Regions from separate parts of the Pseudomonas sp. H3_E07 genome, predicted to be linked through region 3. Evidence: predicted binding sites of a transcription regulator. Region 3 holds the regulator's gene; each other region holds the start of a gene.
What was found. Region 3 encodes sigma-54, which starts transcription at its own class of promoters, with help from an activator protein. Its sites were predicted from a motif close to ANTGGCATNNANNTTGCTNT; they were not measured.
Positions count from the first base shown of each region.

Region 1 (10,019 bases), 2.5 Mb from region 3:
CAATCAGGTGCGCAGTATCAAAATCCACTTGGGCACCTTCGACGGCGGCACAGAGGATCTTCTCGGGCGCGGGGAAACAGCCCTGGGTCTTACTGCGCAGAATCGACGGCGCAATCGCCAGCATCTGCGCCACTTTGGGGCTCGACGGTGTACCGCCTGGGATCTGGTAGCCCTTATTGTCCCACGGTTGCTTGGCGTCCGGATTGGCCAGGATCCAGGCGCGGGACTTGGCCAGCAGCTCGTCGCGATCCGCCGCCAGCTCATTTACCAGGCCGGCTTGCAGCGCCTGCTGCGGCCGCACTTTCTTGCCTTCGAGCAAATACGGCAAAGCCTTTTCCAACCCAAGCATGCGCACCATACGCACCACCCCGCCGCCGCCCGGCAGCAAGCCCAGGGTGACTTCCGGCAGGCCAAGCTGCACCGATTTGTCGTCCAGCGCCACGCGGTAATGACACGCCAGGCAAATCTCCCAGCCGCCCCCCAGCGCCGCGCCATTGATGGCGGCCACCACGGGTTTACCGAGGGTTTCCAGGCGGCGCAGTTGCGCTTTCAGTTCCCGTACGCTGTCGTAGAAATCCTTGGCGTGGGCCTTGTCGACCTTGATCAGTTCATTCAGGTCGCCACCGGCAAAAAATGTCTTCTTGGCCGAGGTGATTACCACGCCGGCAAGGTCATCTTTTTGCGCTTCCAGACGCTCGACCATCGCCGCCATGGCCTCGCGGTACGCGCCGTTCATGGTGTTGGCGCTTTGGCCGGGCATGTCGAGGGTCAGCACCACGATGCCGTCCTGGCCTTTTTCGTAACGAATAGCTTGGGTCATGACAAATTCCTTGGGCTCAGAGGCGTTCGATAATGGTGGCGATGCCCATGCCACCGCCGACACACAAGGTGGCCAGGCCGTAGCGCTGCTGGCGCACTTCCAGTTCGTCGAGCAAGGTGCCGAGAATCGCGCAACCGGTGGCGCCCAGTGGGTGGCCCATGGCGATGGAGCCGCCATTCACGTTGACCCGCGCCGCGTCGATGCCCATGTCCTTGATGAACTTGAGCACCACCGAGGCAAAGGCTTCATTGACCTCAAACAAGTCGATGTCTTCGATTCGCAAGCCAGCCTTGGCCAGGGCCTTGCGCGTGGCGGGCGCAGGGCCGGTGAGCATGATGGTCGGGTCGGTACTGGTGACCGCCGTGGCGACGATACGCGCGCGGGGTTGCAGGCCCAGCTCGCGCCCCTTGGCCTCGGAGCCGATCAACATCAACGCGGCACCATCGACGATACCGGAGCTGTTGCCCGGTGTGTGCACATGGTGGATGCGCTCCACATGGCTGTAGACCCTCAACGCGGTTGCATCGAAGCCCATCTGCCCCATCATTTCGAAGCTGGGCTTGAGCTTGCCCAGGCCTTCCAGGGTGGAGTCGCCGCGGATGAATTCGTCATGGTCCAGCAGCACAATACCGTTCTGGTCCTGCACCGCGATCAGCGACTTGTTGAAGGAACCGTCCGCACGGGCCCTGGCCGCTTTCTGCTGCGAATGCAGGGCAAAGGCGTCGACGTCGTCGCGGGTGAACCCTTCCAGGGTGGCGATCAGGTCCGCGCCGATGCCCTGTGGGGTGAAATGGCTGTGCATATTGGTCTGCGGGTCGAGTACCCAAGCGCCACCGTCGCTGCCCATGGGCACGCGGGACATGGACTCGACCCCACCGACCACCACCAGGTCTTCGAAGCCGGAGCGCACCTTCATCGCGCCCACGTTGACGGCTTCCAGGCCCGAGGCGCAGAAGCGGTTGACCTGCACGCCGGCGACGCTGATGTCCCAGTCCGCCACCAGGGCGGCGGTCTTGGCGATGTCGGCGCCCTGGTCGCCGATCGGGGTCACGCAGCCGAGCACGATGTCGTCCACTTGGTGGGTGTCGAGGTCACTGCGCCGGGCCAATGCCGTGAGCAGGCCGGCCACCAGGTTCACCGGTTTGACACTGTGCAAGGCACCGTCGGCCTTGCCTTTGCCACGGGGCGTGCGTATCGCATCAAAGATCAAAGCTTGGGTCATGACGTCCTCGAACCGCTGTGCATGTGTGCCTCTACCTTAGGCCCGATTGACACGGTTTCAATGACGGATGCGCTCATTGCTTTTGACCCCCTCGCTCGGACGAACGGTAGTCTCCTAAGCGAATTGCCGGGTTAATCGTTTTAGCTGTCTAGCCAAGGCATTGGCGCCAAGATGGCGATATGCCTCATGCCTTTTTAAGCAGAAATGCTTATTAGCTGATATGAAATGAGTCTAAGCCACGAAGAACGAGGGCTCTAAGGTTGAATCAGTAGGAGGCTGCTGCCGGGTTTTGCTGGAGCGGCTGTAAGAAAAGCGACACGTCATCTCGCCATACTGAAAGACACCGGCATGCATTTGACGCTCAGGAATAACAACAAAAGGCAGTCAGCCATGTTTAAACATTCGAAAGTACGTCAGGCGGGACTTATTCTGTTCGCCACCACACTGATTCTGATTTTGCCCAACCTGACCAAGGTCATTGGGTGACCCCTCAACGCCTACATTCAGTGCCTTCACAGCACCGGGTTTGCAGCTTTTGGCAGCACCTGCCGGGACATTGCGCATAGCGGTCCTGCAGGGGCTGCCTTTTTGCGCGCCGATTTCCGGTATCGTGAGCGTCATCGCCACTTCACACCGGGCCTCCCTCTTGAAATCGATCTTCGCCCTCCTCGCCTTGCTGATCGCTCTTCCCGCTTCGGCAGCACAATTGACTCTCGAACTCGACCACACCAGCAAGACGTGGCAGACCGATGACCTGCTCACGCATCCCCAGGTGCAAACGGTGCAAATCGTCGATGACGTTTCCTACAAGCGCACTATGAGCTATCGCGCAGTGCCTTTGGCGTCGCTGCTGCCGGGGTTGAAACCTGAGAGCCACCTGCAAGCCATTGCCTTGGATGGGTTCGCCGCCGAACTCACGGCCGCGCCACTGCTGGAAACCCACGGCGCACGCGCCTGGCTGGCGGTGGAAGATCCTGCGCAACCCTGGCCGGCATTGGCGGAAGGCAAACCGAGTGCGGGACCGTTCTACCTGGTATGGACCGATCCGCAAGCCGGACACATCAGCCCTGAGCAGTGGCCGTTCCAGATCTCCAGGATCAAGCAATTGAAGACCGTGGCGGAGCGCTTTCCGGCGTTATTGCCTGACCCGAAACTGGCGGCCAACGACCCGATCAATCAGGGTTTTGCAGTGTTCCAAAAGAACTGCCTGGCCTGTCATCGGCTCAATGGTGCCGGTGATGCGCAGGTGGGGCCGGATTTGAATATTCCGTATAACCCCACCGAGTATTTCGGCGCCGATTTCCTCAAGCGCTACATCCGTGACCCGCAGAGTTTGCGGCACTGGCCGCAGGCGAAGATGCCGGCGTTTGCGGCCAGTGTGTTGCCGGACAGTGAGCTGGATTTGTTGGTGGGGTATTTGAAACACATGGCAGGGCGTAAGCAGCCATAAGCTTGGCGCATTCCCTCTGTGGGAGCGGGCTTGCTTGCGAAAGCGGTGTGTCAGTCAATAAATGTGTGGCTGACCCACCGTATTCGCGAGCAAGCCCGCTCCCACTGAGGGGGGAACGCTCCGCTCTGGAGATCATTGCTGTTGGACGGCGATCACCGGGGTCGGCGCCACAAACACCTTGGCATGCATCTGCTCATGCCCACCGCCACGGCGCATGCCGCGTACCGGGCAGGCATCGAGGTAATCCAACCCCACCGCCAGTTTCAAATGCCGCTCCGGCCGTGACAGCTGGTTGGTCACATCAAAGCTGTACCAGGCGTCATCCAGCCAGGCTTCGGCCCAGGCGTGACTGGCCAGGTGCGTGCTGTCCTCACTGTACAAATACCCCGACACATACCGCGCAGGGATCCCCAGGCTGCGCGCGCACGCCAGGAATGCATGGGTGTGATCCTGGCACACCCCCGCACGACCCGCGAAGGCCTGGGCGGCACAGGTGTCGACTTCGGTGGCGCCGGGTGTGTAGACCATCGCCTGGTTGAGCGCATGCATCAGGTCGATCAACGCGGTGCGGTCACGACGTTGATGGCACTGCTGGTCGGCAAAACCGCGCAAGGCTTCGTCAGGTTCAGTCAGGCGGGTGCAACGCAGAAACGGGAACGCCGATTGGCTCTCATGTTCGGCCTCGCGCAATTCGTCGATGTCCACCTGGCCACGGGCGCCGATGATGATGGCGTCGTGGGGCTCATCCAAGGTCAGCACATGCAGGATGTTGCCGAACGGATCCACCTGGGCACGCACCGGGCGCGGCAGGTCGAGCTGCCAGCTGAGTACGCGCTGGCGCTCGCTGTCGTGGGGCGTAAGGCGCAAGTACTGGATGCTGGCACGCACCTGGTCTTCGTAGTGGTAGGTGGTTTCGTGGCTGATGGAGAGTCTCATGCCGCCTCCAGGTAGGAACTGTAGATGGCGTCGCCCAATTGGCGGACCAGGGGAATAAAGTCGGTCAGCCAGGCGTGCAGGCCTTCCTCGAGGATTTCATCGATGGCGGTGAAGCGCAGGCGCGCGTCCATCTCGGCGGCCAGGCGCTGGGCCGGCCGGCCGTTGAGGCCGGGCAGGCTGGCCAGGATCTGGTCGATCTCTTCACTGCAGGCGCGCAGCGAGCGCGGCACATCGGCGCGCAACAGCAACAACTCGGCGACTTGCCGCGCGCCGGGCGCATCGCGGTAGATCTCGGTGTAGGCCTCGAACGACGACAACGCGCGCAACAAGGCGCTCCACTGATAGTAGGCGTGCGCTGTGTCATCGGTGACGGCGTCGGCACGGTCGCCGGCCATTTCATAGCGGGCGTCCAGCAGGCGCAGCGTGTTGTCGGCACGCTCGATGAAAGTGCCCAGGCGGATGAAGCGAAATGCATCGTTACGCATGATGGTGCCGTAGGTGGCACCGCGGAACAGATGAGAACGCTCTTTTACCCACTCACAGAACCGGCTCATGCCATAGCGGCTCAAGCCCTGCTGGGCGATATCGCGAATATCCAGCCAGGTGGCGTTGATGTTTTCCCACATGTCGGCGGTAATTCGCCCACGCACCGCATGGGCGCTGGCCCGCGCGGCGCCAAGGCAGCTGTAGATGCTGGCCGGGTTAGCAGCATCCAGCGCAAAGAAGTGCAACAGGCGTTCGGCGTGCAGCTCACCGTGACGTTCGTGGTAATCCTCCAGGGTGCCGGTGATCAACAGCGGCATGGCCAGTTCGTGCAGGCCATCGCCACGCCCGTCCTGGGGCATCAGCGACAGCGAATAGCTGACATCGAGCATGCGTGCGAGGTTTTCCGCACGCTCCAGGTAGCGCGACATCCAGTACAGATCCGAGGCAGTTCTACTCAACATGGCATCAGTCCTCGACCACCCAGGTGTCTTTGGTGCCGCCGCCCTGGGACGAGTTGACCACCAACGAGCCTTCGCGCAGTGCCACTCGGGTCAAGCCGCCAGGGACGACACGGGTTTCCTTGCCGGACAACACAAACGGGCGCAGGTCGATATGACGCGGCGCGATGCCGTTTTCGACAAAGGTCGGGCACGTGGATAAACACAGGGTCGGCTGGGCGATATAGGCGTGGGGCTTGGCCTTGATACGGGCGCGGAAGGCTTCGATTTCCGCAACGGTGGACGCTGGGCCCACCAGCATGCCGTAGCCGCCGGAGCCTTGGGTTTCCTTTACCACCAGGTCGGGCAGGTTGGCCAGCACGTGGGACAGTTCGTCGGGCTTACGGCACTGGAACGTCGGAACGTTCTTCAGGATGGGTTCTTCATCCAGGTAAAAACGGATCATCTCGGTGACGAAAGGGTATACCGACTTGTCATCCGCCACGCCGGTGCCAATTGCATTGGCCAGCACCACATTACTCGAGCGATAGGCCGCAAGCAGGCCCGGCACACCAAGCATGGACGCCGGATTGAAAGCCAATGGGTCGAGGAACGCGTCATCGAGACGGCGGTAGATCACGTCCACGGCCTTGGGCCCGTCGGTAGTGCGCATGAAGACACGGTCATCGCGCACGAACAGATCGGCGCCCTCCACCAGTTCCACGCCCATTTCTCGCGCGAGAAAGGCATGTTCGAAGAACGCGCTGTTGAAACGGCCCGGCGTCAGCACGACCACGCTGGGATTATCCAGAGGGCTGGAGCTTTTCAGGGTGTCCAGCAACAGATTGGGGTAGTGGTCGATGGGCGCGATGCGCTGGGCGGCGAACAGTTCGGGGAACAGGCGCATCATCATCTTACGGTCTTCGAGCATGTAGCTCACGCCGCTCGGTGTGCGCAGGTTGTCCTCGAGCACGTAATAGGTGCCGTCACCATCGCGTACGAGGTCGACGCCGGAGATGTGGGAATAAAGGTCACGATGCAGGTCCAAGCCCTGCATCGCCAACTGGTATTGCTCGTTGGCCAGCACCTGTTCGGCGGGAATGATTCCGGCCTTGATGATGCGCTGTTCGTGGTACAGATCGGCGAGAAACATGTTCAGCGCCTTGACCCGCTGGATACAGCCGCGCTCGACAATCCGCCATTCGCTGGCCGGAATACTGCGCGGGATGGTATCGAAAGGAATCAACCGCTCGGTGCCCTGCTCGTCGCCATAAAGCGTGAAGGTGATCCCGGCGCGGTGAAACAGCAAATCGGCCTCGCGTCGGCGCTGGGCCAACAGATCATCAGGGGTGTCGGCCAACCAGCGCGCGAACTCGCGGTAATGAGGCCGGACCTGGCCTGCCCCATCGTACATTTCATCGTAATAAGTGCGGATCATGCCGAACTCCTTGTCACCCGGGCGAAAGAACCATCGCAAGGCCCGTGCCAGCGGCATAAACACTTGAAAATCAGTGAGTTGAATTACAACCAGAATCCAGTCGCACCGTCCTGGTGCGCAGAATGCCCGGTGCACCGCCCGACGCTTCATCGCAATGCGGGCTTTGACTATCAACAGCATAGTCAGAGTTGATTTCACTGCCTGGCCAAGTCTGCGGATAATGGTCCCATCTGCTGAACAGGACACGTCCTAGCGCTTCAGCGAACCGCTCTTCCCTTTAAGCCACCCTCTTGGGTGGTTTTTTTTTGCGCCCTGCAACGTGTAGCAGTGAGGGCGATGTTGAGCATGCTGCACAAACAAAATCGGCCGACCCAAAAGGTCAGCCGACACGCTGTGCTGCTCATAAACTGCTGCTACATGGGTAACCCACGCACCTCCTGCTTCACGCCCCATCCCTCGATGATCCCGCCCAGCGGCTCGACCACCGCCCCGAAGTCCTGCTCGAAGTCTCCTATGCCATCGTAGGTGGCCGACATGATTTTACTCAGCTCCAGGTACCAGGCGCCGTCGTCGCGCGCACTGACCTGGGCATTCAGGGATTCCCCACGAAACTCACCCGCAGCCCTGCGCGCACGTTCCTCATCCGGGAAAATGGCGTAGAACTCGATGGGGTGAAAACGCGAGAAGTCGAAGCCGCCTTCTTTCATGCGGCGCAGGACGTTGGTGCTGATGTCTTCTTGATAGGCTGTGCTCATGAAAAGTGCTCCTCGAATTGATGGATAGACTTTCCGTGCTTCCCGAAGCCCACGCCTTACTGGCGTGGGAACTACGGCAATAACTTCACCGCTGGAAAACAAGCATGTAGCTGACAAGACCAGAACCTAGCGATTCATTCGCTGATCTCCCTTGCAGAGTAGCGCGAAGCTTTCGCCTCCACCAGAGGGGTTTTAAGGGTGTACAGGGAATGTTCAGGCGGCGGGAGAGATGTCGAGGATCTGGATACCGTTCTGGTCTTTGAGGATCTTGAGCGTAGGTTCGGGCTGGCGGCCTTCGAAGTCGTTGAGATCGAGTTCGGCGGCAACGGGCACCAACTTGTTGCGAATCATGTGTGCCGCATCTTCGAGGCTGGGCTTCTGGTCGCAGGTGAACTGCTCGACGGACTTCACGCCGTGATCATCAACGAAGGTAATCTGCCACTTTTGCATCGGTGCCTCCTCGATAAAACCCGTGTGTGGGCTTACTTCTATCTGGACCTTGGGGGCTCGGCAAACGTTCCACCCAAGGTAGGAGACACCTGATCAACTGCGCTTACTTTTCAGCGCGTTCTTTCAAGGCTTTCAAGGTGTTGTACGGTGCGTCCACCACGAACTTGTTGGCCAGCCACGATGGCACGCTGCCGCCTGGCTCGGTGTGCACCTGGTAGGTGACTTCGGTTTGGTTGTCGCCTTTGGGCACCAGCTTCCAGAAGCCGTCGACCTGGGCGACACGTACGTAGCCTTTTTCTTCAGGCTTGTAGGTCGGCACACCTTCCAGCTTACGCGTCAGCGTGCCGTCGGCCGCCTTGGTCGTGGTGATATGCAGGTAGGAATCACGGTCCGTCACGGGAAACGGGGCTTTGAATTGGGTGTAGGTCCAACTCTCGTCGCCTTTCTTATCGACCAGCTTCTGGGACTTGCACTCGTGGATCCAGGCACAGGCACCGGCTACGTCGTCCTGGAGGGCGACGATTTTTGCCACAGGCGCCTTGATCACCGTTACACCGCGATACGCCTTGTATTTGGAGCCGGCAATTTCGCTCAGGGACACCTTGATACCGTCTTCGTCCTTGGCGACTTGCCAATCCTCAGCCTGGGCAGTGGCAGCAAACAACACCGTAAAACCGCACAACACAGCCATTCGTTTCAGCGAACCCATTGTTGTATTCCTTATTGTTGAAGTTCCGATAGTAAAGCCCATCAAGCCGCCGTCATTTGCTCCCACCAGCCGATCAAACGGATCGCATCGGCCTGGTCGGTGCCGCAGACCTCGATATTCGCCTTGAAATCACTGCATACCGCCGGTCGCTCCGGCTGGCCGAACAGCAGGCACAGTTGTTCGACCGACAGGTGCAGGCAGCGTTCGCCTGCCGGTTTGCCCTGTGGCATTCCGGGTAATGGCGAACTGATGGAGGGGGCGATGCAGCACGCGCCACAGCCTTCACGGCAATTCATGACCAGCAGGTCCTCGACGACTCAATGTGGATGGCCGGGCTAGGGTACGCCCTAAAACAGCCGTTTTAAAATGGCCTAACAGTGGTTTTTCGCAGAAAACAAAAGTGACTGATCAGTCTCCGACACATGGTCGGCGGTCGACGTCACCTTTGTGGGAAAAGTTTACTGCTTGAACTCGAAATCCAGCGCTGCACCTTCCACATCGCGCCGCTCTTCGTTGCGCAATTGCAGCCTCATCTCATTGCTGAGCAGGCGGCCGTTGATCTGGAATGCACTGTTGTCCGTAGGTTTCTCGCCAAACATTGGCGGCAGCAGGGGCACGCTTTTCGGCTTGGGCATAGTGCCAATGGGTTGCAAGTGCCTGACCATGTCAGAAGGCAGCGACAGGTCCAACTGTGCCGGTGGCAATTGTGTCTGCGCCACTTCGCGGGACGCCTTGGCCTTGGTGGCCGCCCGCCTTTTGGCGGCGGCGGTGGGTTTCTTCACCACTGGCGCTTTTTTTACGGGGGTCGGTTTTTTCGCCGGGGGCTTCTGCTCGGTACTGGCGGCGGGCTTGGTTTCGCTCACAGGGGCCGCCGCCAGCGCAGTGCCGACGTTGCACAGGCTTATCAGGCCAATCACGAAAACCGCACGAAAAATCGAAGTCATATTGCCTACAGCATTAACGGCAGAGGGCCATATGCTCGCTTGTTGTGCGCGGCATGACAAGCGCGGTGATTAGCTTGCTATAGGATTTGTCCCCTTTCCGTGCGTCACAGTCCGGCTGCGGTTTCCTGGCATAACTGGCTTGCCAGCATCCCCAAGGTCATCAGCGCCCGCTCTGCCTCGCGGTTCCACGGCGTACCGCAGTTGAGGCGAATGCAGTGGTTGAACTGCTCGGTGTTACTGAAGATCAGCCCCGGTGCAATGCTGATGCCCTGTTGCAGTGCGCGTACGTGCAGTTCCTGAGTGTTGACCCGTCCGGGCAAACTGACCCACAGGATGAAACCGCCGGTCGGACGTGTCATCTGTGTGCCTTCC
Region 1 is NZ_CP162795.1:4,247,252-4,257,270, reverse strand. It holds gene AB4O08_RS19590 (3-hydroxyacyl-CoA dehydrogenase NAD-binding domain-containing protein) at 1-820, opposite strand, end outside; gene AB4O08_RS19585 (acetyl-CoA C-acetyltransferase) at 837-2,042, opposite strand; gene AB4O08_RS19580 (c-type cytochrome) at 2,689-3,492, shown strand; gene AB4O08_RS19575 (transglutaminase family protein) at 3,625-4,428, opposite strand; gene AB4O08_RS19570 (alpha-E domain-containing protein) at 4,425-5,375, opposite strand; gene AB4O08_RS19565 (circularly permuted type 2 ATP-grasp protein) at 5,380-6,789, opposite strand; gene AB4O08_RS19560 (ribonuclease E inhibitor RraB) at 7,203-7,544, opposite strand; gene AB4O08_RS19555 (hypothetical protein) at 7,758-7,994, opposite strand; gene AB4O08_RS19550 (START domain-containing protein) at 8,098-8,703, opposite strand; gene AB4O08_RS19545 (YkgJ family cysteine cluster protein) at 8,745-8,999, opposite strand; gene AB4O08_RS19540 (translation initiation factor 2) at 9,162-9,647, opposite strand; gene AB4O08_RS19535 (aminotransferase-like domain-containing protein) at 9,752-10,019, opposite strand, start outside.
Region 1: a site for sigma-54 is predicted at 6,822-6,841, ahead of AB4O08_RS19565 (circularly permuted type 2 ATP-grasp protein). Genes of this name have one in related genera too.

Region 2 (10,019 bases), 2.7 Mb from region 3:
GATTTTTGTTTGGCGATGGGCAGCGGTGCGGCGCCGTTGCCGACTCTGGCGCCCACGCCTGTGGTGGTCGAAGCCGAGACCGCCGGTGCCTTGGGCGACGACCTGCGTCGCCGCGAATTCCAGATGATCATCGACACTCTGCGTTCCGAGCGCGGCCGCCGCAAAGAGGCTGCCGAACGCTTGGGCATCAGCCCGCGCACCCTGCGCTACAAGCTGGCGCAGATGCGCGACGCCGGGATGGATGTGGAAGCGTATCTATTCGCCACATAACCGGTAACAAGGTCGACAAGGTTTGTCGCCTTTTCTTACGAGTTGATACAGAGCTGGCACCCTTGTTGCTACTTCCCTAGTAATTGCGGCGTAGCGTCAAAAAACATGCGGGTTGTCGGAGAGAGAAGTTCATGAGCCAGGGTATTGAGTTCAATCGGTTGATGTTGGATATGCGCGCCATGCAAATGGATGCCATGGCTCAACCGAAATCCGTCGCGCCAGCGCCGGAATTGGGCCAAAGCAGCTTCGCCGATATGCTCGGTCAGGCCATCAACAAAGTCAGTGACACCCAGCAAGCCTCCAGCCAGTTGGCCAATGCCTTTGAAATTGGCAAAAGCGGCGTGGACCTCACCGATGTGATGGTCGCCTCGCAAAAGGCCAGTGTTTCCTTCCAGGCGCTGACCCAGGTGCGTAACAAGCTGGTTCAGGCCTATCAAGACATCATGCAGATGCCGGTTTAAGGACGAGATTTAAGTCATGGCAGAAGCACTCGTGGACAACGCACCCGCCAAGGCAGATGGCAAGCCGCCGCTGTTTGGCCTGTCGTTCCTGGAAAACCTCTCCGAAATGACCATGCTGCGTCAGGTGGGCCTGATGGTCGGCCTGGCCGCCAGCGTGGCGATTGGTTTTGCCGTGGTGCTGTGGTCGCAGCAACCTGATTACCGGCCGCTGTACGGCAGCCTGGCGGGCATGGACTCCAAGCAGATCATGGAAACCCTGGCCGCCGCCGACATCGCCTACACCGTGGAGCCCAACTCCGGGGCGCTGCTGGTCAAGGCCGACGACGTGGCTCGTGCACGCATGAAGCTTGCCGCCGCCGGCGTGACCCCGTCCGACAGCAATATCGGTTTTGAGATCCTCGACAAGGATCAGGGCCTGGGCACCAGCCAGTTCATGGAAGCCACCCGCTACCGCCGTGGCCTTGAAGGCGAGCTGGCACGCACCATCTCCAGCTTGAACAACGTCAAGGGCGCCCGCGTGCACCTGGCCATCCCGAAAAGCTCGGTGTTTGTACGCGACGAGCGCAAGCCCAGCGCCTCGGTGTTGGTTGAACTGTTTGCTGGCCGCTCCCTGGAGCCTGGCCAGGTTCTGGCGATCGTCAACCTGGTCGCCACCAGCGTGCCCGAGCTGAGCAAATCGCAGATCACCGTGGTGGACCAGAAGGGCAACCTGCTGTCCGACCAGGCGGAAAACTCCGCGCTGACCCAGGCCGGCAAGCAGTTCGACTACAGCCGTCGCGTCGAAAGCATGCTCACCCAGCGTGTGCACAACATCCTGCAACCGGTGCTGGGCAACGACCGCTACAAGGCCGAAGTGTCGGCCGATGTGGACTTCAGCGCCGTCGAGTCGACCTCCGAGCAATTCAACCCGGACCAGCCTGCCTTGCGCAGTGAGCAGTCCACCAGCGAACAACGCACCGCCGCCAATGGCCCGCCGCAAGGTGTGCCGGGCGCATTGAGCAACCAGCCGCCAGCCCCGGCTTCGGCGCCGCAAACCACCGGTGGCGCTACTGCCAGTGCTGGCGCGATTCAGCCAGGCCAGCCACTGCTGGATGCCAACGGCCAGCAAATCATGGACCCGGCCACTGGCCAGCCGATGCTCGCCCCGTACCCGGCGGACAAACGTAACCAGTCCACCAAGAACTTCGAGCTCGACCGTTCCATCAGCCACACCAAGCAACAACAGGGTCGCGTCAATCGCCTGTCGGTGTCGGTGGTGGTGGATGACCAGGTCAAGGTCAATGCCGCTGACGGCGCCGTCACCCGTGCGCCATGGAGCGCCGACGAATTGGCGCGCTTTACCCGTCTGGTGCAGGATGCTGTGGGTTTTGACGCCAGCCGTGGTGACAGTGTCAGCGTGATCAACATGCCGTTCTCCGCCGAGCGTGGCGAAGTGATCGCTGAACCGGCGTTCTACTCGCAGCCGTGGTTCTGGGACATCGTCAAGCAAGTGCTGGGTGTGTTGTTCATCCTGGTGCTGGTGTTTGGCGTGCTTCGCCCGGTGCTCAACAACATCACCGGCAACGGCAAAAAACAGCTGGCCCTGGCCGGTGGCGACGTCGAGCTGGGCGGCATGGGCGGCCTCGACGGCGAACTGGCCAACGACCGTGTCAGCCTCGGCGGCCCGCAAAGCATCCTGTTGCCAAGCCCGAGCGAAGGCTATGACGCTCAGTTGAACGCAATCAAGAGTCTGGTGGCAGAAGACCCGGGCCGTGTGGCCCAGGTCGTGAAAGAGTGGATCAACGCAGATGAGTGATAATCGAGCCGCTGTTGCCAAGCTCACCAAGGTCGACAAAGCCGCAGTCCTGCTGCTGTCCCTCGGTGAAACCGACGCCGCCCAAGTGCTGCGCCACATGGGGCCCAAAGAGGTTCAACGTGTGGGCGTGGCCATGGCGCAGATGCGCAATGTGCACCGCGAACAAGTCGAGCAAGTGATGAGCGAGTTCGTCGAGATCGTCGGCGACCAGACCAGCCTGGGCGTCGGCTCCGACAGCTACATCCGCAAGATGCTCACCTCGGCCCTGGGCGAAGACAAGGCCAACGGCCTGATCGACCGCATCCTGCTCGGTGGCAACACCAGCGGCCTCGACAGCCTGAAATGGATGGAGCCCCGCGCCGTTGCCGACGTGATCCGCTACGAACACCCGCAGATCCAGGCGATCGTGGTGGCGTACCTGGACCCCGACCAGGCCGGTGAAGTCCTCGGCCACTTCGACCATAAGGTGCGCCTGGACATCATCCTGCGCGTGTCGTCGCTGAACACCGTACAGCCGGCAGCGCTGAAAGAGCTCAACACGATTCTGGAGAAGCAGTTCTCCGGCAACTCGAATGCCTCGCGCACCACCTTGGGCGGTATCAAGCGCGCGGCCGATATCATGAACTTCCTCGACAGCTCGGTCGAAGGCCAGTTGATGGACTCGATCCGCGAGATCGACGACACCCTGTCCGGCCAGATCGAAGACCTCATGTTCGTGTTCAACAACCTCTCCGATGTCGACGACCGTGGCATCCAGGCGTTGCTGCGCGAAGTGTCTTCCGACGTGCTGGTGCTGGCCCTCAAGGGCTCGGACGAAAACGTCAAAGAGAAGATCTTCAAGAACATGTCCAAGCGTGCCTCGGAACTGCTGCGCGACGACCTGGAAGCCAAAGGTCCGGTGCGGGTCAGCGACGTGGAAACCGCGCAGAAAGAAATCCTCACCATTGCCCGCCGTATGGCCGAAGCCGGAGAAATCGTTCTCGGCGGGAAGGGCGGCGAAGAAATGATCTAAGGCGCCTTTCATGTCGAACAAAGATGAGGCGCCCAGCGATCTGATTCGCGCGCGGGACGTCGGTGGGTTCGACATCTGGTCGTTGCCCAGCTTCGATCCACATGTGCCCGAGCCTGAGCCTGAACCGGTTGAAGAGCCGCCGGCGGAAATGGAAGAAGTGCCGCTGGATGAAGTCCAGCCACTGACCCTCGAAGAATTGGAAGCTATCCGCCAGGAGGCCTACAACGAGGGCTTCGCGGCGGGTGAAAAAGATGGTTTTCGCAGCACCACTCTCAAGGTCCGTCAGGAAGCCGAGGAGGCGCTGAGCGCCAAATTGGCCAGCCTGGAGCGCTTGATGGGCGGCCTGTTCGACCCCATCGCCGAGCAGGATTCGCAGATCGAAAAAGCCATGGTCGAGCTGGTGCAGCACATCGCCCGCCAGGTGATCCAGCGTGAGTTGGTGCTGGACTCCAGCCATATCGAAAGCGTGATGCGCGAAGCCCTCAAGCTGCTGCCCCTGGGTGTCGGCAATGTACGGCTGTACATCAATCCCCAGGATTTTGAACAGGTCAAAGCCCTGCGCGAACGCCATGAGGAAACCTGGCGCATCGTCGAGGACGCGTCGTTGCAGCCCGGTGGTTGTCGAGTCGAAACCGAGCACAGCCGCATCGATGCCACGGTGGAAACCCGCATCAGCCAGATCATGGCCAAGCTGCTGGATCAGGCCCATGAGCAGGTGTTGAACCCCGCCGAGCCAGACCTGAGCGTGGACCTGGACGCCCCCGATGCGCCTTGATCGCACCAGTTTCGCCAAGCGCTTGAGCGGTTACGCCGAAGCCGCAGAGTTGCCTGGCCAGCCGATCCTTGAAGGACGCCTGTTGCGCATGGTCGGCCTGACCCTCGAAGCCGAAGGCCTGCGTGCTGCCATGGGTAGCCGTTGCATGGTGATCAACGACGACAGCTACCACCCGGTGCAGGTCGAAGCCGAAGTCATGGGCTTTTCCGGCAGCAAGATTTTCCTGATGCCCGTGGGCAGCCTGGCGGGCATTGCCCCCGGCGCGCGCGTGGTGCCCTTGGCCGATACCGGCCGCCTGCCGATGGGCATGAGCATGCTCGGCCGCGTGCTTGATGGCGCCGGTCGCGCGCTGGATGGCAAAGGCGGCATGAAGGCCGAAGACTGGGTGCCGATGGATGGCCCCACCATCAATCCGCTCAACCGTAACCCCATCAGCGTGCCGCTGGACGTGGGCATCCGCAGCATCAACGGATTATTGACGGTCGGCCGCGGCCAGCGTCTGGGCCTGTTTGCCGGTACGGGCGTGGGTAAGTCGGTACTGCTGGGCATGATGACGCGCTTTACCGAGGCCGACATCATCGTGGTGGGGCTGATCGGTGAGCGGGGCCGCGAGGTGAAGGAATTCATCGAGCACAGCCTTGGTGAAGAAGGCCTCAAGCGTTCGGTCGTCGTCGCTTCCCCGGCGGACGATGCACCACTGATGCGTTTGCGCGCCGCCATGTACTGCACACGCATCGCCGAATACTTTCGTGACAAGGGCAAGAACGTGCTGTTGCTGATGGATTCGCTCACGCGTTTCGCCCAGGCCCAGCGGGAAATCGCCCTGGCCATCGGTGAACCACCGGCCACCAAGGGGTATCCGCCCTCGGTGTTCGCCAAGCTGCCCAAGCTGGTGGAACGTGCCGGTAATGCCGAGGCGGGCGGGGGCTCGATCACGGCGTTCTATACCGTGCTGTCCGAAGGTGATGACCAGCAAGACCCGATTGCTGACTCGGCGCGGGGTGTGCTCGACGGCCACATTGTGCTGTCGCGGCGTTTGGCCGAAGAGGGGCATTACCCGGCCATCGATATCGAAGCGTCCATCAGCCGGGTGATGCCGGCGGTGGTGACGCCGGAGCATATGATTCGCGCGCAACAATTCAAGCAGTTATGGTCGCGCTACCAACAGAGCCGCGATCTGATCAGCGTCGGCGCCTACGTGGCGGGCGGCGATCGCGACACCGACCTGGCCATCGCCCTGCAACCGCAACTGGTGACCTACTTGCGCCAAGGCCTCAACGACAAGATCAGCATGGGTGAAAGCGAAGCGCACCTGCAGTCGATCTTCGCCCCGGCGCCGGGCGGCTAAGCCATGGCCAACAGCCGCGCCGCACGCCTGGCTCCGGTGGTGGACATGGCCGAAAAGGCCGAGAAAACCGCCGTGCAGCGCCTGGGTTACTTCCAGGGGCAGGTGCGCTTGGCCGAGAGCAAGCTGGGCGACCTGGAGCGCTTTCGGGGCGAATACCAGCAACAGTGGATCGAGCGTGGCGCCAAAGGTGTGTCCGGCCAATGGCTGATGGGCTACCAGGGCTTTCTCAACCAACTGGAAACGGCTGTCGGCCAGCAGCGCCAGAGCCTGGCGTGGCACCAGAACAACCTCGATAAAGCCCGCGAAAGCTGGCAAGCCGCGTTTGCCCGGGTCGAAGGCCTGCGCAAGCTGGTGCAGCGCTATATCGACGAGGCGCGGGCCATCGAAGACAAGCGTGAACAGAAGCTGCTCGACGAACTCTCCCAACGCATGCCGCGCAAAGACGTCTATTGATAGTTGCCCATGGCGCCTTCTCCTGCTAAACCTTGTGTCATTGCCAATGACAAGGAAGCAGTCGCATGTCAGTCGAGTCAGACGTATCCCTGGATGGGAAGAAGTTAACGATCGTGGTCAAGGGCCGGTTCGATTTCGGCAGCCACCAGACGTTTCGTGATGCCTACGAACGGTTTTACAAGGTTCCCGAGTCGTACGTCGTCGACTTGAAGGAAACCACCTACATGGACAGTTCGGCCTTGGGCATGCTCCTGCTCCTGCGTGACCACGCGGGTGGCGACCAGTCGGAGGTCAGGGTGGTCAATAGCAACTCAGACGTGCGCAAGATCCTCGCCATCTCCAACTTCGACAAGCTGTTCGACATCAGTTGAGCGCCCTGGCCCCGGTCCTTGAACCGCTGACGATCCTGATCGCCGAAGACAGCGCCGCCGATTTGCTGTTGCTGTCGACCATCGTGCGGCGCCAAGGTCACCAGGTACTCACGGCCACCAATGGCGCTGAAGCGGTCGACGTGTTTAGCCGTGAGCGCCCGCAACTGGTGTTGATGGATGCCCTGATGCCGGTGATGGACGGCTTTGAGGCGGCACGGCGGATCAAGCAGTTGGCGGGTGAAGAGTTGGTGCCGCTGATTTTCCTCACCTCCCTGCGCGAGAGCGAAGCGCTGGCCCAGTGCCTGGATGCCGGCGGTGATGACTTCCTGCCCAAACCCTACAACCAGCTTATTCTCGCGGCGAAGATCAACGCCATGGACCGCCTGCGTCGGTTGCAGGCGACGGTCTTGCAGCAGCGCGACCTGATCGCCAAGCATCACGACTATCTCCTGCATGAGCAGCGAGTGGCCAAGGCGGTGTTCGATAAGGTCGCGCATTCGGGCTGTATCAATGCCGCGCCGAATATTCGCTACCTGCAATCGCCCTATGCGCTGTTCAACGGTGACCTGTTGTTGGCGGCCTACACGCCGTCCGGTGATATGCACGTGCTGCTCGGCGACTTCACCGGCCATGGCCTGCCGGCAGCGGTGGGGGCCATGCCTCTGGCGGAAGTGTTCTATGGCATGACCGCCAAAGGCTATGGCCTCGCGCAGACCCTGCGGGAGATGAACGCCAAACTCAAACGCATCCTGCCGGTGGACATGTTCTGCTGCGCCACCCTGTTGTGTCTGAGCACGCAGCGACGGGTGGTGGAGGTATGGAACGGCGGCATGCCCGAAGGCTACAGGCATGAAATCGCCACCGGCCGGCGCACGCCGCTGGAATCGCGGCACTTGCCGTTGGGGGTACTGTCGGCGCAAGCCTTTGATGATCGTACTGAAGTCTGGCCCATGGCCCTGGGTGACCGGGTGTTCCTGCTGTCTGATGGGGTGTTGGATACCGCCGATGCCAACGATCAACTGTTCGGCGCTGAACGCTTGCAACAGGTGTTTGCCGCCAATCGCGAGCCTGATCGTTTATTTGAAGACATCGAACAGGCCCTGGCGGCGTTTCGCGGTGAAGTGCGCGATGACGTGAGCATGGTGGAAATCACCTTGCAGCCTGACCAGCAACTGCGCGCCACGGGGCCGTTGTATGCGGACAGCGGGCAGTCGTGTCCGCTGGATTGGTCGGTGAGTTTCGAGTTTCGCGCCGAGACCTTGAAGCGTTACAACCCGTTGCCGTATCTGCTGCAACTGTTGTTGGAGATTCATGGGTTGCGTGAGCAAAGTGGGGCGCTCTACAGCGTGATGGCGGAGCTGTATTCCAATGCCCTGGAGCACGGCGTCTTGGGTCTGGACTCTCGGCTCAAGCGTGACGCCCAAGGGTTTGCCGAGTATTACCGTCAGCGTAATGACCGCCTCGCGCAACTCAATAGCGGGTATATACGGGTGCATGTGCAGGTGGTGCCGATCGGGGCGGGTGGGAAGATGACCCTGCGCATTGAAGACAGCGGTTCGGGGTTTGATGTGGAGCAGGTGCTGGCGCGGCCGCTGGATATCGACCGTCTGTCTGGCCGGGGCTTGAGTCTGGTACGGCAGTTGAGCAGCGAGGTAGGCTGGTCGGATGGTGGGCGTAGTGTGTGCGTGGAGTTTTCCTGGGAGGCTCTGGCATAATCCGCCGATTCTTGATCAAGGAGCGAGCAAGTGGTTGATCTACATCTGGACCCGGCGGTGTTGTCGGGTTTGCAGGAAGTCATGGAAGGCGAGTATCCGAAGTTGCTTGATACCTTTCTCGATGATTCCCAGAAGCGCGTCGAGGCGCTGCGCAAGGCGCGGGATGATGCGAAGGCGTTGGGGCGGATTGCGCATAGTTTCAAGGGGAGTAGCGGTAACCTTGGGGCGGTGCGGTTGGCGCAGTTGTGTCAGCGGCTGGAGGTTGAGTCGGTTGAATCCACTACGGATTTGGGGGCGCTCGTGGATCAGATTGATCATGAGTTTGCGTTGGTTAAGCCGATGTATGAGTCGGAGCGGCAGCGGTTTGGGGTTTGAGTCGCTGTAAGCGCGAAACCCTAAGCGGCCATTACCGAAAAAATGGATATTTACTCGGTCGATATACCAACCTGGCCCAACTCTTGCTCTACCTCCAGATACTGCATCCCCGACCCCTATGCAGTGGAGACCTTTACCTATGCCAGTCGCCCCGAATTCGCTCCTTCAGGCTGCCCCCGCGGCCAAGCCTCAAGCGCCCGCCGCCAACCCACCGGCAGTGGCAGCGGACCCACGGGACAAGGGCCCTGGCTTCGCTCAAGTGTTTGCCAGCCAGGGTTCCAAGCCCACGGCCAAGGCCGACGACAACGCGCCCAAATCCACCGCAGGCAAGCCTTCCGACGCCAGCGCCAAGCCGGCAGCGGGCAACGACAAGCCTGCCGCCAGCACACCAGCCGTTGCCGATAGCGGCAAACCCTTGCCTGCCACCCCTCCGGCCAACACCGACGACAGTGCCAGCAAGGATGACGACGCGCCCGCCGACCCTTCCCTGGTGCAGCAGCCCCCGGTGGACCCGGTCGTCGACCCTGCATTGATTGCCACCGTCACCCCGGTGGCCGTGCCGGTGCCGGTTGAAACCCCAGCGCCTGTCACCAACAAGGATGAAAAAGCCCTGCCGGTGGTGGCGGCGCCGGTCGCTGCGACTGAGGAGGCCAAGCCGGCCTTCGATCCAGAGGCCGATCCCTTGGACGCCATGCCCGCCGTGCGCCTGGCGATGGAGCAGGGCGGTCACGTGTCGGCCAGCAGTCAGGCCCAGGCAAAAACCGCTTCGGCACCGACTCAGGATCAACCCACCGCCGCACAGAACTTTGCCGCAGGCCTGGCCACTATGGTCGACCAGCAAGCCACCAAGGACAGCACTGACCAGGGCGGTGACAAGGCTTTCAGCGGGCTGATCGACGACGGTCTCAAGGACCTGAAGAACGCCAGCAGCGACACCCGTGTCGATGACTTCGCCAACCGTCTGGCCGCGTTGACGCAAGCCGCCACGCCGAAGACCGCCAACGCTTTGCCGCCGGTGACCAATGCGCCATTGGCCATGCACCAGAGCGGCTGGACCGACGAAATCGTCAACCGCGTGATGTACCTGTCCAGCGCCAACCTCAAGTCGGCGGAGATCCAGTTGCAGCCGGCTGAACTCGGTCGCCTGGACATCAAGGTCAACATGACCGCCGACCAGCAGGCCCAGGTCAACTTCATGAGCGCCCATCCGGTGGTACGTGAAGCGTTGGAAAGCCAGTCCGGCCGTTTGCGGGAGATGTTTGCCCAGCAGGGCATGGGCCAAGTGGATGTGAACGTGTCCGACCAGTCCCGTGGCCAAGAGCAACAGCAGCAACAGGCCCAGACCCGTGGCGTGAGCGGCAGCGGCGGGCGCGGTGGTGATAACAGCGACAGTGGTAGCCACATTGATGTGGCTGAAGCCGTGGCGCCGGTCACCTCAACCGTA
Region 2 is NZ_CP162795.1:4,519,980-4,529,998, forward strand. It holds gene AB4O08_RS20760 (sigma-54-dependent transcriptional regulator) at 1-270, shown strand, start outside; gene fliE (flagellar hook-basal body complex protein FliE) at 402-731, shown strand; gene fliF (flagellar basal-body MS-ring/collar protein FliF) at 748-2,526, shown strand; gene fliG (flagellar motor switch protein FliG) at 2,519-3,538, shown strand; gene fliH (flagellar assembly protein FliH) at 3,549-4,313, shown strand; gene fliI (flagellar protein export ATPase FliI) at 4,303-5,661, shown strand; gene fliJ (flagellar export protein FliJ) at 5,665-6,114, shown strand; gene AB4O08_RS20795 (STAS domain-containing protein) at 6,180-6,485, shown strand; gene AB4O08_RS20800 (ATP-binding SpoIIE family protein phosphatase) at 6,482-8,200, shown strand; gene AB4O08_RS20805 (Hpt domain-containing protein) at 8,231-8,575, shown strand; gene AB4O08_RS20810 (flagellar hook-length control protein FliK) at 8,715-10,019, shown strand, end outside.
Region 2: a site for sigma-54 is predicted at 8,646-8,665, ahead of AB4O08_RS20810 (flagellar hook-length control protein FliK). Genes of this name have one in related genera too.

Region 3 (10,019 bases):
CTATATCACTGCTGGTACAGGGCGCCCAAGGCCGGAACAGCGCTTGTTCAGATTGGGGACAGGGAAAAATCGTTGCTTGGGATGAATCTCAAGCGCATTGCGAACAAACCCTGACGAACTAGCGTGAGGGAATTGATCATTACCGCTATAATCGCCGACTTTTCGTCAGGCTATACGATTTCAGACATGAGCCAATCCAGCGACCTTATTCAATCCGCACAACGCACCATTCGCCTCGAGCTTGAAGCCGTAGAAGGCTTGCTGGCGCATATCGACGCAGATTTCGTACGCGCGTGCGAGATGATTCTGGCCAGCAAGGGCCGGGTTGTCGTGGTCGGCATGGGCAAGTCGGGTCACGTCGGCAACAAGATCGCCGCCACCCTGGCCAGCACCGGGACCACTGCGTTTTTCGTGCACCCGGCCGAGGCCAGCCACGGCGATATGGGCATGATCACCAAGGATGACATCATCCTGGCGCTGTCCAACTCCGGCACCACCAACGAAATCGTGACCCTGCTGCCACTGATCAAGCGCCTGGGCATACAGATGATCAGCCTCACCGGCAACCCGGAATCGACCCTGGCCAAGGCCGCCGACGTAAACCTGAATGTTCACGTGGCCCACGAGGCCTGCCCGCTGAACCTCGCGCCCACCTCCTCCACCACCGCGGCGCTGGTCATGGGTGACGCCCTGGCTGTGGCGCTGCTGGAAGCCCGTGGGTTTACCGCTGAAGACTTCGCTTTTTCCCATCCCGGTGGCGCCCTGGGCCGCCGCCTGCTGTTGAAAGTGGAAAACGTCATGCATTCCGGTGATGAACTGCCCCACGTCCAGCGCGGCACCTTGTTGAAGGACGCGCTGATGGAAATGACCCGCAAAGGCCTGGGCATGACCGTGATCCTGGAAGACAACGGCCGCCTGGCCGGGGTCTTCACCGACGGCGACCTGCGCCGCACCCTGGACCGCACCATTGATATCCATACCGCCACCATCGATGCGGTGATGACCCCCCATGGCAAGACCGCCCGCCCTGAAATGCTGGCCGCCGAAGCCTTGAAGATCATGGAAGACCACAAGATCGGTGCGCTGGTGGTGGTCGATGCCAATGACCACCCGATCGGCGCCCTGAACATGCACGACTTGCTGCGTGCGGGAGTGATGTAAATGACCAGCGACCTGTTGCAACGCGGTAAAAACATCAAGTTGGCGATTTTCGACGTTGATGGCGTGCTGACCGATGGCCGCCTGTACTTCCTCGAAGACGGCAGTGAATTCAAGACGTTCAACACCCTCGACGGCCAGGGCATCAAGATGCTGATGGCGTCAGGCGTGCAAACGGCAATTATCAGTGGCCGGAAAACTCCGGTTGTGGAACGCCGCGCACAAAATCTGGGGATTCCTCACCTGTATCAGGGCCGCGAGGATAAACTGGTGGTTCTGGACGAGCTTCTTGGCCAACTCAACCTAAGCTATGAGCAGGTCGCCTACTTGGGCGATGACCTGCCAGACCTGCCGGTGATCCGCCGGGTGGGCTTGGGCATGGCGGTCGCCAATGCGGCGGCATTTGTTCGCGAGCATGCCCACGGCATCACCACCGCCCGTGGCGGCGAAGGTGCCGCCCGCGAGTTCTGCGAGCTGATCCTGCGTGCCCAGGGCAGCCTTGAAGCGGCCCACGCCGCCTACTTATAGAGCGTTTTATGCTGAGCAAAAAGATTCGCAACTTCCTGTTATTCGGGGTCATCGCCGCGCTGCTCCTGGCGGTGGGCTACTGGAATATCAGCCCGGAGCGCTTTCTCGACCAGCCTGTTGCGCAGGCTGACCAAGGCGCTATCGACTATTACGCCACCAATGCCTACAGCGTACAGTTCCTACCTGACGGCAAAGTGCAGTACGAAATGGCATCGGACAAAGTCGAACACTTGAAGGCATCCGAAGTCACCCTGCTGACCAACCCCGACCTGAATCTGTACCGCGGCACCGAATTCCCCTGGCACGTCACCAGCAAGCGTGGCGAGGTCAACCCGGACGGTACCGAAGTTGAATTGATCGACTCGGTACGCGTCGCCCGCACTGACGCGCAGAACCGCGATACCGTGATTACCAGCAGTCGCATGACCGTATTCCCGCAGAAGCAATATGCGCAGACCGAGCAAGACGTTAGAATCGACGGCGCTGGCGGTGTATCGACTGGCAAGGGAATGAAAGCGTATTTGAAAGAAAGCAGGATACACCTGCTATCGAACGTAAGAGGACAGTATGAGGCTCGTTAAAACTCTCCCTATTTTGCTCGGTCTGGGCGCAGCACTGGGAAGCGTGAGCGCCTGGGCTCTGCCGAACGATAGCCAGCAGCCGATCCACATCTCGGCTGACGATGCGCAGCTGGATGACAAGCAAGGTGTCGCCACCTACACCGGTGGCGTGATCATTACCCAGGGTTCGATGAAGATCACCGGTAATACGGTGACCCTGACTCGCACCGCTGCCGGCGACATCGACGTGGTGACTTCCGTGGGCAACCTGGCTTACTTCGAACAGAAGCAGTCGCCTACCGACACCGGCCCGATGAAAGGCTACGGCAAGACCATCCAGTACCACGCCCAGCAGAACCGCATCGTGCTGATCGATCAGGCCAAGGTGCTCAGCCCCGATGGCAACTCCACGGAAGGCGAGAAAATCACCTACGACACCGTGAAACAGATCGCTAACGCCGGTCGTGCCAATGGCAGCAAGGTCACTGCACCACGCCCACGCATCGACATGGTTATCCAGCCGAAGAAGAAGGCCGAGTAATGGCAACCCTGAAAGCCCAGCATCTGGCCAAGGCCTATAAAAGCCGTCAGGTCGTGCGCGACGTCAGCCTGTCGATCGACAGCGGCCAGATCGTCGGCTTGCTCGGCCCCAACGGTGCCGGCAAGACCACCTGCTTCTACATGATCGTCGGCCTGGTCCAGGCGGACCAGGGTCGCGTGCTGATCGACGACCTGGACGTGAGCCACCAGCCGATGCACGGCCGTGCACGCGCCGGTATCGGCTATCTCCCGCAGGAAGCGTCGATCTTCCGCAAACTGTCGGTCGCCGATAACATCATGGCGATCCTCGAGACCCGCAAGGAACTCGACCGTGACGGCCGCCGCAAGGAACTGGAAAGCCTGCTGCAGGAATTCCACATCAACCACATTCGCGACAACCTCGGCATGAGCCTGTCCGGTGGTGAGCGTCGTCGTGTGGAAATCGCCCGCGCCCTGGCCACTGCCCCCAAGTTCATTCTGCTGGACGAACCGTTTGCCGGCGTCGACCCGATCTCGGTCGGCGACATCAAGCAGATCATCCATCACCTCAAGGCCAAGGGCATTGGCGTGCTGATCACTGACCACAACGTCCGTGAGACCCTCGATATCTGCGAAACCGCGTATATCGTCAACGATGGCCAACTGATCGCCGAAGGTGACTCGGCCACCATCCTGGCCAACGATCTGGTCAAGGAAGTGTACCTGGGTCACGAGTTCCGCCTGTAAACATCGTGGTGTCACGGCCGTTTGCCGAGGTGCGCGGGAGTCAATGAAAACCTCCGGATTTTTATTGTTACCGCGCTCTAGGCAAAGCCCCCGACATCAGGCATATAATTTGCTTATGTTTGGCGCTCACGCGCCCTGTCGTGGATGGCGCATTGCGCCGGCGAATAAGGTGTTAAGCCCCTGCCATGAAACCATCGCTAGTCCTGAGAATGGGCCAGCAGCTGACGATGACACCGCAGCTGCAACAGGCCATCCGCCTGCTCCAATTGTCGACCCTGGACCTGCAACAGGAAATCCAGGAGGCCTTGGAGTCCAACCCGATGCTCGAACGCCAGGAAGAAGGCGACGACTTCGATAATGCAGACCCGCTGGCCGATAACATCGAGCAAAAACCCAATTCCGACGTGCAGGAACCCTCCTATCAGGAAACCGCCCCTACGGTGGATAACCTTGAGGAAGGCGATTGGAACGAACGCATCCCCAACGAGCTTCCCGTCGACACGGCCTGGGAAGACGTCTACCAGACCAGCGCCAGCAGCCTGCCCAGCAATGACGATGACGAGTGGGACTTCACCACCCGCACCTCCGTTGGCGAGAGCCTGCAGAGCCATCTGCTCTGGCAACTGAACCTGGCGCCGATGTCGGACACCGATCGCTTGATCGCCGTGACCCTGATCGACTGCATCAACAACCAGGGTTATCTGGACGAGACGCTTGAAGAAATTCTTGAAGCCTTCGACCCGGAACTGGATATCGAGCTGGACGAGATTGAAGCCGTCCTGCACCGCATCCAGCAGTTCGAGCCCGCCGGCATCGGCGCACGCAGCCTCAGCGAATGCCTGTTGCTGCAATTGCGCCAACTGCCGGCCAAGACCGCCTGGCTCGCCGAGGCCCAGCGCCTGGTCACCGACTACATCGACTTGCTCGGCAGCCGCGACTACAGCCAGTTGATGCGCCGCATGAAGCTCAAGGAAGACGACCTGCGCCAGGTCATCGAGCTGGTACAGAGCCTCAACCCGCGCCCAGGCTCGCAAATCGAGTCGAGCGAAGCCGAATACGTAGTCCCCGACGTCATCGTGCGCAAGGACAACGAGCGCTGGCTGGTGGAGCTGAACCAGGAGTCGGTGCCGCGCCTGCGCGTCAACCCGCAATACGCCGGTTTCGTACGTCGCGCCGATACCAGCGCCGACAACACCTTCATGCGCAACCAGTTGCAGGAAGCGCGCTGGTTCATCAAGAGCCTGCAAAGCCGCAACGAAACCCTGATGAAAGTGGCCACTCAGATCGTCGAGCACCAGCGCGGATTCCTGGAATACGGCGACGAGGCGATGAAACCGCTGGTACTGCATGACATCGCCGAAGCGGTTGGCATGCATGAATCGACGATTTCCCGGGTGACCACCCAGAAATTCATGCATACCCCACGGGGTATTTATGAACTGAAATACTTTTTCTCCAGCCATGTCAGCACCTCCGAAGGCGGTGAATGCTCGTCCACGGCGATTCGCGCGATCATCAAAAAACTGGTTGCTGCGGAAAATCAGAAAAAGCCATTGAGTGACAGTAAGATCGCTGGTTTACTGGAGGCACAAGGCATTCAGGTCGCCCGTCGAACCGTCGCCAAGTACCGCGAATCCCTTGGGATCGCGCCTTCCAGCGAGCGTAAGCGTTTGATGTGACGGGCGGGCCACAGCGTTCCAGTGGCAGGTAGTCCTACCTGCCGCTTTATGCACTGGCAACGAAGGAGAAGCTGTATGCAAGTCAACATCAGTGGACACCATGTAGAAGTCACCCCTCCATTGCGCGAATACGTCGAGCAGAAGCTGAAACGGCTTGAGGGTCATTTCGACAAGATCACCAATGTGCAAGTCATCATGAAGGTCGACAAGCTTCAGCAGAAAATTGAAGCGACTCTCCAGATACCCGGTGGCGAAGTAGTCGCCAATGCCGAGCATGAAGACATGTATGCATCAATCGACTTGCTCACAGACAAGCTTGACCGCCAACTTAAAAAGCATAAGGAAAAGAATCTGAGCCTGCTTCAGGGCACAGGTCGTTAACTCTCCCCCCATGATCCGACTTGAAACCATCCTGACCCCCGGCCGTTCCCTTGTGAACGCGCCGGGCGGCAGCAAGAAGAAAGCCCTTGAGCAAATTGCCAACCTGATCAGCCGCGAAGTGCCTGAACTGGAAATGCAAGATGTCTACGAGGCTCTGATTGCCCGTGAGAAACTCGGTTCCACCGGTTTTGGCAACGGCATCGCCATTCCGCACTGCCGCCTCAAAGGCTGCGAGACCCCAGTCAGCGCCCTGCTTCACCTGGACGCTCCCATCGATTTCGACGCTATCGACGGTGCCCCGGTCGACCTGCTGTTTGTACTGCTGGTCCCGCAGGCTGCCACCGATGCGCACCTGGAACTGCTTCGGCAGATCGCCAGCATGCTCGACCGCAAGGACGTACGCGACAAACTGCGCAGCGCCAAAAGCAACGAGGCGCTTTACCAGGTTGTCCTGGATGAACAGAACGGGCAGTAATCATGCGCTTGATCATCGTCAGCGGCCGCTCCGGCTCGGGTAAAAGCACCGCCCTCAACGTTCTTGAGGACAGCGGTTTCTATTGCATCGACAACCTGCCCGCCGGCCTGCTGCCGGAATTGGCGGAGCGCGCGTTGATCCACACCGAACTGGCTCAGCCTCTGGTTGCCGTTTCGATTGATGCACGCAACCTGCCCAGCCACCTTGAGCGATTCCCGCAATTGCTCGAGGAAGTGCGGGCCAAGCATATCCATTGCGATGTGCTCTACCTGGATGCCGACGAAGAGACTCTGCTCAAGCGTTTCTCCGAAACCCGTCGGCGCCACCCCCTCAGCAGCCCTCACCGTTCCCTGGCGGAAGCCATTGAAGACGAAACCAAGCTGCTGGGGCCGATCATTGACCTCGCCGACCTCAAGATCAACACCACCAGCCTCAACCTGTACCAGTTGCGCGACGCCATCAAGCTGCGCCTGCTGAACCAGCCGGAGCCAGGCACCGCCTTTCTGGTCGAGTCGTTTGGGTTCAAGCGTGGCATGCCGGTGGACGCCGACCTGGTGTTCGACGTGCGCTGCCTGCCCAACCCCTACTGGAAGCCGGAGCTGCGTGAGCAATCCGGGCTGGACCAGGCCGTGGCCGATTACCTGGCCGCGCAACCGGATGTGGAGGAAATGTTCCAGGACATTTCCAGTTACCTGCTCAAATGGCTGCCGCGTTTTGCCGCCAGCAATCGCGCCTATGTCACCATTGCCATCGGCTGCACCGGCGGGCACCACCGCTCCGTCTACCTGACCGAGCGCCTGGGCCAGGTGTTGCAACAAACCCTCAAGAATGTCCAGGTCCGCCACCGCGACCTTAGCTGAAAGGAACACCTTCGCGATGCCCGCTCTGGAAATTGAAATCATCAACAAACTGGGCCTGCACGCCCGTGCCTCGGCCAAATTTGTCGGTGTCGCCGGGCAGTTTCCCTGTCAGATCCGCGCCGGACGTACGCCGGAATCCATGGTCGATGGCAAAAGCATCATGGCCATGATGATGCTGGCTGCCGGCAAGGGCACCAAGATTCACTTGAAGACAGAGGGCGAGCAGGAAGACGAAGCGATGGCCGCACTGGTGGCACTGATCAATAACTACTTCGACGAAGGCGAATAACCCTCCTGTAGAAGTCTGGCTGACCGGCGATAGCATCCACGACTCGCGACTGATCGCCGGCGAGCCGGCGCCTACAAGGGAGCGGGTATTATCCCAAAGCCGTGTCCATCACCATCATCAAGCAAAATCCGATGCACAACCCAAGGCTGGCGAGCTTTTCATGACCATTGCGTCGCGACTCGGGGATGACCTCGTGAGTCACCACCAGCAGCATCGCGCCAGCGGCAAGCGCCAAACCCAGTGGCAACACTACTTCGGCAAGGCTGACCAACCAGGCACAAAGCACCGCAAACACCGGCTCCACCAGACCTGACGCCGCACCGATCAAGAACGCCTTGCCCCGCGACATCCCCGCCCCGGCCAACACCAACGCAATCACCAGCCCTTCCGGCACGTCCTGCAAGGCGATGCCCATGGCCAGGCTGTCAGCATCCGGCATGCCGCCGCCCGCCGAGACACCCACAGCCATGCCTTCCGGGATATTGTGGGCAATGATGGCAAACACAAACAGCCAGATACGCGGCGGGATCACCGGTTTGTCCGGCGTGCCCACCAGCATTTCCGGGCTGGCGCCGGAGACTTTGCGGTCAACCAGATACAGCCCGAAGGCGCCCAACATAATGCCAAAACTGATCAATCCACTGGCCCCCCAGGGCGAGAGCCCCAGGCCTTCAGCCGCAGCGATGCCCGGCACGATCAGCGAAAACGCGGTCGCCGCCAACATCACCCCAGCCCCAAAGCCCAGCAGCGTATCGCTCAATGCCACCGGCATGCGCCGGATAACCAGCACCGGCACCGCGCCGAGCGCCGTCCCGAGCGCACAGATGGATCCGCCCTGCAGGGCGCGCAGAATGCGCGGCTCCAGGTTCAGCCACGCCAGCCCGTGGGCCACCAGCAATGCAGTACCTGCCAATAGCAGCAGCGAGCCAAACGCATAACGAAACATTCGCCCGCTGCTGATCGCCAGTGTTTCAGTGCCCATAGTCGGCCTTAGATCTTGTTATGAAGGTGAATGTCAGGCCACGGCGGCCTGATAGCGTGCGGCGACTTCTGGCCAGTTGATAACACTGTAGAAGGCATTGATGTATTCCGGGCGGCGGTTCTGGTACAGCAAATAGTAGGCGTGTTCCCAGACGTCTAGACCTAGGATCGGCGTGTTGCCGCTCATCAGCGGACTGTCTTGGTTACCGCTGCTTTCCACCACCAGGGTCTTTTGTGGATTGACGCTCAGCCAGGCCCAGCCGCTGCCAAAACGGGTCAACGCAGCCTTGGTGAAAGCCTCCTTGAAGCTGTCGAAACCGCCCAACTGCTCCTCGATGGCTTTTCCCAATGCGCCGTCGGGTTTACCGCCACCTTTGGGCGACATCACTGCCCAGAACAGCGAGTGGTTGGCATGGCCGCCGCCCTGATTGATCACGGCTGCGCGCAGTTTTTCCGGCAGTTGCTGCACGCTGGAGACCAGCTTCTCCACCGGCCAGCCGGCGAACTCGGTGCCGTCGACGGCAGCGTTGAGGTTGTTGATGTAGGTCTGATGGTGCTTGGTGTAGTGGATTTCCATGGTTTGCGCATCGATATGCGGTTCCAGGGCATCGTAGGCGTAAGGCAATGCAGGCAAGGTATAAGTCATATCAATGTGCTCCGTATTGAGGAGGGGTGGGTTGCGCCGCTGCGCCACCCAACAGGCGATGAGTGCGAGGGTACTCGCCGTGATCGCTGATGAAATTCAAGAGCTCGACGTAGGTCTTGCTGCTCTGGCGCAGCGCCGCTTCCCGCAATTGCGGGTTCAGCCGCGGATCCTGCAGGGTCTGCAGCAGGCGCTGGTGGATGGCGCAAAGGTATTCCGCGCTTTCCTCCGGCTGATTCAGGCGCAGGTGCAGGTCCGCCAGGTTGTGATGGGAAATGACGCAAGCCGCCACTGCTTCGTCGGCGTCCGCCCAGCGTTCGAACAACACTTGGGCCAAGGCGAGGGCTTGCAAATAGGCCTCGCGAGCGTCCACCAACTCGCCTGCCATAAAGCAGCGATTGGCCCGTTCGATCGTGCGTTTCCAGTGCTCCATGGTGAGCCTCCAAAGCAGGGTCGGTGATTACACGCCGCCGGCCGTGAGTTTTTCCGGATCCAGCAGAACTTCCAGTTGGCTGCGCGGTAAGTCGGTGTGTTCAAGGGCGACGTCAATCACCGGACGGCCTTGCTGATAGGCCTTCTTGGCAATTTCAGCGGCCTTTTGGTAACCGATGATCGGGTTGAGCGCGGTCACCAGGATCGGGTTGCGCGACAGCGCTTCCTTGAGCTTGGCTTCGTTGACCTTGAAACTGGCGATGGCTTTATCGGCCAGCAAACGGCTGGCATTGGCCAGCAATTCGAGGCTGCTGAGCAGGTTCTGCGCGACGATCGGCAGCATCACGTTCAACTCGAAGTTGCCGGACTGGCCTGCGACGGTGATCACCGCGTCATTACCGATAACCTGGGCGGCAACCATCGCCGTCGCTTCCGGGATCACCGGATTGACCTTGCCAGGCATGATTGACGAGCCAGGCTGCAGGCCTTCCAGTTCGATTTCACCCAGGCCCGCGAGCGGACCGGAGTTCATCCAGCGCAGGTCGTTAGCGATTTTCATCAGCGACACGGCAATGGCTTTTAACTGGCCGGAGACCGCGACGGCGGTGTCCTGGGAGCCAATCAGCGCGAACAGGTTCTTGCCGGGCGTGAATTTCACGCCGGTCAGGCTGCTCAGTTGCTGACTGAAACGCACAGCGAATTCCGGGTGTGCGTTGATCCCAGTGCCAACCGCCGTACCGCCCTGGGCCAGCGCTTGCAGGCTCGGC
Region 3 is NZ_CP162795.1:1,775,539-1,785,557, forward strand. It holds gene AB4O08_RS08080 (KpsF/GutQ family sugar-phosphate isomerase) at 187-1,161, shown strand; gene AB4O08_RS08085 (KdsC family phosphatase) at 1,162-1,686, shown strand; gene lptC (LPS export ABC transporter periplasmic protein LptC) at 1,695-2,267, shown strand; gene lptA (lipopolysaccharide transport periplasmic protein LptA) at 2,254-2,787, shown strand; gene lptB (LPS export ABC transporter ATP-binding protein) at 2,787-3,512, shown strand; gene AB4O08_RS08105 (RNA polymerase factor sigma-54) at 3,698-5,191, shown strand; gene hpf (ribosome hibernation-promoting factor, HPF/YfiA family) at 5,267-5,572, shown strand; gene ptsN (PTS IIA-like nitrogen regulatory protein PtsN) at 5,583-6,047, shown strand; gene rapZ (RNase adapter RapZ) at 6,050-6,907, shown strand; gene AB4O08_RS08125 (HPr family phosphocarrier protein) at 6,924-7,196, shown strand; gene AB4O08_RS08130 (ZIP family metal transporter) at 7,285-8,178, opposite strand; gene AB4O08_RS08135 (superoxide dismutase) at 8,212-8,823, opposite strand; gene AB4O08_RS08140 (hypothetical protein) at 8,825-9,253, opposite strand; gene AB4O08_RS08145 (class II fumarate hydratase) at 9,281-10,019, opposite strand, start outside.